Regions from separate parts of the Nonomuraea sp. NPDC050556 genome, predicted to be linked through region 1. Evidence: riboswitches for the same ligand, from Rfam matches in the RefSeq annotation. Region 1 holds a riboswitch; each other region holds the start of a gene.
The links. A riboswitch is a leader RNA that binds a small molecule or an ion and turns the genes downstream of it on or off. The one in region 1 is predicted to bind thiamine pyrophosphate.
Positions count from the first base shown of each region.

Region 1 (2,257 bases):
TGGGCCACTGGGCGAACTCGGGCGCGGGCCGGTGGCGGCTGAGGATGAAGATGGCGATCCCGTCGTGGTGATCCCCGCCCCACCCTCCCGCCGGTTCGAAGGTCCCCCGCCCGGCGAGCACCGACCCCGTGGTCAACGACTCGTCGACGACCTCGCGGTCAGGACCCTCGGCGTTCGAGAACCACGAGTGCAGCCGCTCCCCACCGTCACCCAGCCCGTTCTCCAGACTCTCGTTCGGCCCGGCGACGAAGCCGTCGAGGGACATCGACATGTAAAGGACGGTCGCGGCCATGTCAGCGGCGCACCTTGTACAGCAGGTGCAGGACGCGGTCGCCCTGGACGACCGTGTGCGCGTCCTCCAGCAGCAGCTGCGCGTTGCCGACCGACCCGAAGTAGCGCTTGCCCGACCCGAAGACGACCGGCACGACGTCCATCGCCACCTCGTCCACCAGCCCGAGCTCCAGCGCCTGCCCGCCGACCTCCCCCGCCGCCACGGAGACCGTACCCCCCGCGGCGAGCTCCTTGGCCTTGGCGACCGCCTTCGTCACGTCGTCGACGAAGTGGTAGGACGCCTCGGGGTGCCACCCCTCGGGCTTGGGCCGGTGCGAGACGACGACCACGTGCCCGCCGACGGGCGGGTTGCCCTCCCAGCCGTTCGTCATGTCGAACAGCCGCCGCCCGATCACCATCGCCCCCACGCTCTCCCAGATCGGCCTGATGTAGGCGGCGGACGCCGCCGACACCTTGCCGAACCCTTCGGCGGTGAGCGGGGTGTCGCCGCTGAAGTACCAGTCGAACAGCGGTCCCGGCTGGTCGTTGTCGTCGGCGATGAAGCCGTCGACGGACACGACGTTGGCCATGATCACGGTGCTCATTGCGTCTCCCAGGTGTTCTCGAGTGCTTTCACAGACGCGTCGGACGGAGCTCGCGCGGATCGACATTCACTCGCAGAAATTTTTCTCCCCATCGGAAACGGCTACAGTGGTCCACTGACGCGGGGTGCCCGGTATGTCCAGGGCTGAGATCACACCCGTTGAACCTGATCTAGTTCGGACTAGCGAAGGGACTGTCGTGTTCTCCGACGACGTCTGGGCCCGTACGGCCAAGCTGCTGCGCGCCATCCACGAGCACCCGTTCAACGCCGCCCTCGGCGACGGCACCCTCGACAGGGAGCGGTTCGCCTTCTACATCGTCCAGGACGCCCGCTACCTGGAGGCGTTCGCCAAGGCGCTGGCCACGGCGGCGGTGCGGGCGCAGGATCCCGACGAGGCGGCGTTCTGGGCGCAGAGCGCGCACGCCGCCATCGCGGCTGAGCGCACGCTGCACGCCGGATACATCGAGCAGTACGGTCTGACCGAGGCGGATCTGTCCGGCGTGGTGACCTCGCCGAGTGCGCTGGCCTACTCCTCCTGGTTGCAGGCTGTGGCGCTCAGTGCGCCCTATCCGGTGCTGGTCGCTGCTGTGTTGCCGTGTTTCTGGGTCTATCAGGACGTCGGACAGGCGCTGGTGTCGCGCAGCACGCCTGAGCATCCCTATCGGGCGTGGATCGAGACCTATGCGGATCCGGAGTTCGAGGCGGCCGTCACCCAGGCGCGGGCCATCGCCGACCGGCTGGCCACCTCCGAGCACGCGGACGCCATGGCCGAGGCGTTCGTGAAGGCCACCGAGTTCGAGTGGCTCTTCTGGGACAGCGCCTGGCGGCTGGAGCAGTGGCCGACCGCCCAGTGGCTCTAAGAACCCCTGGCAGAAAGACCCTGACCCCGAGAAGAGGTCTCTCCTCGTGAGGGGTCTAACGTTTGGTGAGGCTCTCGACGAAGGCGAGGGCCTCGGCCATGAAGGCGCGCCACTCCTCCTCCTGCGGCGAGGTGAAGGCCACCCACTCCTTCATCCGCCGCTTGCCCATCTCGACCGGCTCCGCCGTACCGTCGGAAAGCAGGGCGCGCGCCCGCTCCAGGGGCACCTTCACGATCAGGCGATCCCTGGAGCAGAAGGCGTAGAGCTTGCCGTTCACCGTCAGCCCCTCGTTGGCCAGGATGCGCCCCATGCTCACCTCCGGCTTCACCAGGTGCTCCTCGGCTAGGTCGTCGAAGAGCCGCTGGGCGTCTGCCATGTGATGCTCCCTCCCTCGAACCCGGCGAAGGCCAGCAGTCGCGCGCCCTCCTCCGCCAGATCAGCCGCCGCGGAGGCGCGAAGAGGGGCGAAGGGCTGCATGACCAGCGTGCCGTCCTTAAGGTCCCACATGCCACCGACAGTTCCG
Region 1 is NZ_JBITGU010000001.1:452,299-454,555, reverse strand. Features, by position in the region: gene ACIBG8_RS02280 (dihydrofolate reductase family protein) at 1-292, opposite strand, end outside; gene ACIBG8_RS02275 (dihydrofolate reductase family protein) at 294-875, opposite strand; TPP riboswitch at 986-1,084, shown strand; gene tenA (thiaminase II) at 1,072-1,734, shown strand; gene ACIBG8_RS02265 (hypothetical protein) at 1,790-2,110, opposite strand; gene ACIBG8_RS02260 (winged helix DNA-binding domain-containing protein) at 2,077-2,257, opposite strand, start outside.

Region 2 (2,257 bases), 3.2 Mb from region 1:
CACTCGTCAACGAGCTGGTCGGTCTCCCGGTCGATCTGTGCAACAGAAAGCGTCACGAAACCACAACTACCACATGCCGTGCTTGCTCAAACAACACAGTCTCGTAGAGGAACGTCGGGATCGACCAGGCGAGAGGGGTCGAGGCGCTGTCCCGCCTCGACGATCCTGCGCCCCTGGACGAGGTCGCGCGGGCGGTCGACGGTGAGGACGGCGGCCAGCCGGTCGTCGTCGGTGAGCCAGCACACGGACCACTTGCCGTCGGGCCCGCCGCGGTTGATCATGCGGGCTCCCGCGTGGTGTCCCGCGTACTGGACCATGTGCCCGAACTGCTCCGACCAGAAGTACGGCACCGGGTCGTAGACGCCCTCCTCGCCGAGCAGGGTCGCTGCGGCGATCTCGGGGGCGCTGAGCGCGGTGTCCCAGTGCTCGACGCGCAGGCGGGTCCGGTAGCGGCGCGACCACCACGCGGCGCAGTCGCCGACGGCGAGCACGCCGGGCAGGGAGGTGCGCAGGTGCTCGTCGGTGACGACGCCGTTGTGCAGGTCGATGTCGGATCCGGCGAGCCATTCGACGGTGGGGCGGACGCCGATGCCGGTGACGACCACGTCCGCGTCGACGAACGAGCCGTCGAGCAGCTGCACGCCGCCCTCGTCGACGGAGCCGACCATGGTGTCCAGGCGCAGGTCGATGCCCTCGTAGAAGGCGGCGGTGCGGGAGCCGACCTCGGGGCCGATGGCGTGCGCCAGCGGGGCGGAGCCCGCCTCGATGACGGTCACGTGGCATCCGGCGCGCAGGGCGGCCGTGGCGACCTCCGCGCCGATCCAGCCCGCGCCGATGATCGCCACGCGGGCGCCGCGGACGAAGACGGCGCGCAGGGTGAGCGCGTCGTCGATGGTGCGCAGCACGTGCTGCATGCCGTCGCCCGGCAGCTTGATGGGTTCCGCGCCGGTCGCGATGACCAGGCCGTCGTAGGTGAACTCGCCCTCGGTGGTCTCCAGCACGCCCTCGCGCAGGCCCTTGGCCGAGACGCCAGGCCTGAAGTCGACCTCCAGCGCGTCCAGGTCGACGTCCACGTAGGACTGGTCGGTCTTGCCGAGCAGCACCGCCTTGGACAGCGGCGGGCGGTCGTAGGGCCGGTGGCGCTCCTCGCCCACCAGCGTGATCCTGCCGGGGAACCCGCGTCCCCTCAGCGCCTCGACACTCCGTACCCCTGCAAGCCCTGCGCCTACCACTACGACATGATTCACGCCCACGACCCTAAAGTGCGCTTTCCCGCAGCGGTAGGCTGGGGGCGTAAGACGCGCGGGAGTCCGGCCTGACCGGGCTGAGAGGAAGGCTGTCACGGGCCTTCGACCGCAAGACACCTGATCCGGATCATGCCGGCGAAGGGAGCGGAAATGGACCTGGTCGTGGGCGGTGGCGTCGTCGGGCTGTCGATCGCCTGGCGGCTCGCCCGTGCGGGCCGTACGGTCACCGTGGTCGACCCCGCACCGGCTTCTGGCGCCTCGCACGCCGCCGCGGGGATGCTGGCTCCGGTGAGCGAGGTCACATACACGGAGGAGCCTCTGCTCCGGCTGGGGCTCGCGTCGCTGCGCCGCTGGCCGTCCTTCGCGGCGGAACTGCTCGCGGAGTCGGGGGTCGAGCTCGACTACCGGGTCGACGGGACGCTCGACGTGGCGTTCGGGACCGATGATCTGGCGGCGCTGGACGAGCTGGCCGCCTTCATGGACAAGCTCGGCCTGCCGGTCGAGCGGCTCACCGGGCGCGAGTGCCGCCGCCTGGAGCCCATGCTGGCCCCGTCGGTGCGCGGCGGCCTCCTGGCGCCCCAGGACGCCTGGGTGGACCCCAGACGCGTCACCACAGCCCTCCTGGCCGCCCTGTCAAAGCTGCGGGTGCCCGTGATCCGGGCGCGCGCGACCGAGCTCCTGCGCGAGGGCGAGGCCGTCAAGGGGGTACGGCTGGCGCCGCGTGAGGCCGGGCCGTACCAGGAAGTCCTCGAAGCGGACCGGGTGATCCTCGCGGCGGGGGTGTGGAGCGGCGAGCTGGCGGGCGTCCCCGTGCGCCCGGTCAAGGGGCAGATCATGCGCCTCCACTCCCCCACCCCCCTGCTCACCCGCTGCGTCAGGGGCACCGTGCACGGCGCGTCCGTCTACCTCGTGCCGCGCGGCGACGGCGAGCTGGTCGTCGGCGCCACCCAGGAGGAGCTGGGCTTCGACACCAGGGTGACGGCCGGAGGCGTGTACGAGCTGCTCAGGGA
Region 2 is NZ_JBITGU010000001.1:3,669,653-3,671,909, forward strand. Features, by position in the region: gene ACIBG8_RS17365 (Rv2175c family DNA-binding protein) at 1-56, opposite strand, end outside; gene ACIBG8_RS17370 (NAD(P)/FAD-dependent oxidoreductase) at 87-1,247, opposite strand; TPP riboswitch at 1,293-1,408, shown strand; gene thiO (glycine oxidase ThiO) at 1,398-2,257, shown strand, end outside.
Region 2: linked by a shared signal. The riboswitch ahead of thiO (glycine oxidase ThiO) and the one ahead of tenA (thiaminase II) in region 1 are both predicted to bind thiamine pyrophosphate.

Region 3 (2,257 bases), on a different contig from region 1:
GAGCTGGCCGCATCGGACGTCGACGTCAGCAGGTACGGCACGCGCGCCGTCACCCTCGCCCCCGCACTCGTCAAGGAGAGCTCGTGAGCATGGACAACCTCGTAGCCTCCCTGGCCCCCGACCCGGGGCCGGGACTGACCCCCAGCGCGTACGAGCTGATGCACGAGATCATGGAAATGGAAGCGGAGCCCCAGGCCATGCCCGCTCCCGCTCGGCGCACCAGCATCCTCCGGCGCTTCGCGCTGCCGGCCGTCGCGCTGGCCGCCGCCGCCGTGACCGCGGTGAGCTGGGCAGTGCTCACCCCGCAACCGGCGGCGGCCCTCGACATCACGGTGGAGAACGGCTACTACGTCATCACGGTCCAGGATCTGAACGCCTCCTCGGAGCAGATCCAGGCGGAGCTCAGGGCGCGCGGCATCAACGTCACCCTGACGCTGACGTCGGCCTCGCCGGGGCACGTGGGGGAGATCACGGCCTACCGCCCGGACAACTCGCTCCCGGAGGAGATCCAGACGATCGACGTACCGGAGTGCGAGGAGACGGGAGGCTGCCCGCTCGGCATCAGGGTCCCCGTCGACTTCAAGGGCCAGGCCACCGTGGACCTCGGCCGCGCCGCGAAGCCTGGCGAGAGGTACGACGTCGTCAGCAGCATTCACGACGACGGCGAGGTCATGCATTGCGTGAACTTCGTCAACAAGACCGTCGGCGAGGTCAAGCGGCTGTTCCAGGAGCGCGGTGTGACGGTCGACTCCGTCACCGAGTACGGCGAGGAGGAGCCTTCCGCGGTGCCGGACAACTGGTACGTCATCGACGGCGCCCCGGTGAGCGAGGGCCACGCGCAGCTCTCCGCGGCCCCGGAAATGATCGACCCGGGCGAGGACGAGGCACTCTGGGTACGCATGGGCTGCCAGGGCCCGCCTTCCTAGAAACCGACGTATGGCATTATCCTGGGCGAAACTTCAGAACCGCGGGAGCTTGGGGCAACCAGGCTGAGAGGGCAACTACCGCTGTTGCCGACCGCATGAACCTGTCCGGGTAATGCCGGCGTAGGGAGTGTGTGATGACGCATGTCGTCGATGACCCCCAGCACGCGGAAGTCCCTCTGACGCTGGGAGAAGCACCTCCCAAAGCGCTCGGCGTGCTCGACCAGGGAGCCCTCTGGGCCAACCTCGGAGTCAGCCTCCTCGGCTTCTCCAGCGCCCTCTGGCTGGTCAACCCCACCGGTGACGCCCCCCTGACCCTGACGGCGGCCCTCGTGGCTGCCGTCGTCGGGAGCCTGATCGGCACCGCGATGGTGGGGCTGTCCGCCATCCCCGGCACGCAGACCGGGCAGCCGTCCATGGTGCTGCTGCGCGGTCTGTTCGGCGCGAAGCTCTCCTACGTCCCCACGGTGATCAACATCATCCAGATGCTGGGCTGGGGCGCGTTCGAGCTGTGGGTGATCTCCAAGGGCGCGACGGCCATCTTCGGCACGGCCGTGCCGTACGGGGTGTGGGTGGTCGTCGCCGGGGTGCTCACCACGGCGCTGACCATCTGGCCGCTCGGGTCCATCAGGATCCTGCGGCGCTACGTCACGATCGGGGTGGTCGTGGCGATGGCGTGGTTCGCGTACTCGCTGCTCTCCCAGGTCGGCCCGCAGACCGGCGGCTCCTGGGACGGCTTCGCGCCGGCCGTCGACCTGGTGATCGCGCTGTCGGTCTCCTGGGTGCCCATGGCGGCCGACTTCGCCAGGCACTCCAGGTCGAGCAGGGCGGCGTTCACCGGCGTCGTGGGCGGCTACACGCTGGCCCAGGTCGCCTGCCTGGGGCTGGGCGTCTATGCGGTGGCCATCGCGGGGGCGGCCGCCGTCACGGCGGACAGCACGGCGGTGTTCGGCCCGTTCGTCGCCGCTCCGCTGGGGGCGCTGTTCTTCGGGATCCTGGTGATCAGGGAGACCGACCAGTCGTTCGCCAACAACTACTCCACGACGATGTCCCTGCAGAACCTGATGCCGCGCGTCGACCGGCGCATCTTCTCGCTCGTCATCGGCCTGCTGACCATCGGCGTGGCGCTGCTCGTCAACGTCAACTCCTACGCGGCGTTCCTGAGCGTGATCGGCGCGGTGTTCGTGCCGATGTTCGCCGTGCTGGTCGTCGACTACTTCCTGCTCGGCGGCTCGGCCCGGTGGAACACCGCGGAGAACGCGCCGTCGCGCTGGTCGATGCTGATCCCGTGGGCGCTCGGCTTCGTGGCCTACTGGCTGACCACGTCGGCCGTG
Region 3 is NZ_JBITGU010000005.1:482,175-484,431, reverse strand. Features, by position in the region: gene ACIBG8_RS44635 (RNA polymerase sigma factor) at 1-87, shown strand, start outside; gene ACIBG8_RS44630 (hypothetical protein) at 90-926, shown strand; TPP riboswitch at 958-1,071, shown strand; gene ACIBG8_RS44625 (purine-cytosine permease family protein) at 1,061-2,257, shown strand, end outside.
Region 3: linked by a shared signal. The riboswitch ahead of ACIBG8_RS44625 (purine-cytosine permease family protein) and the one ahead of tenA (thiaminase II) in region 1 are both predicted to bind thiamine pyrophosphate.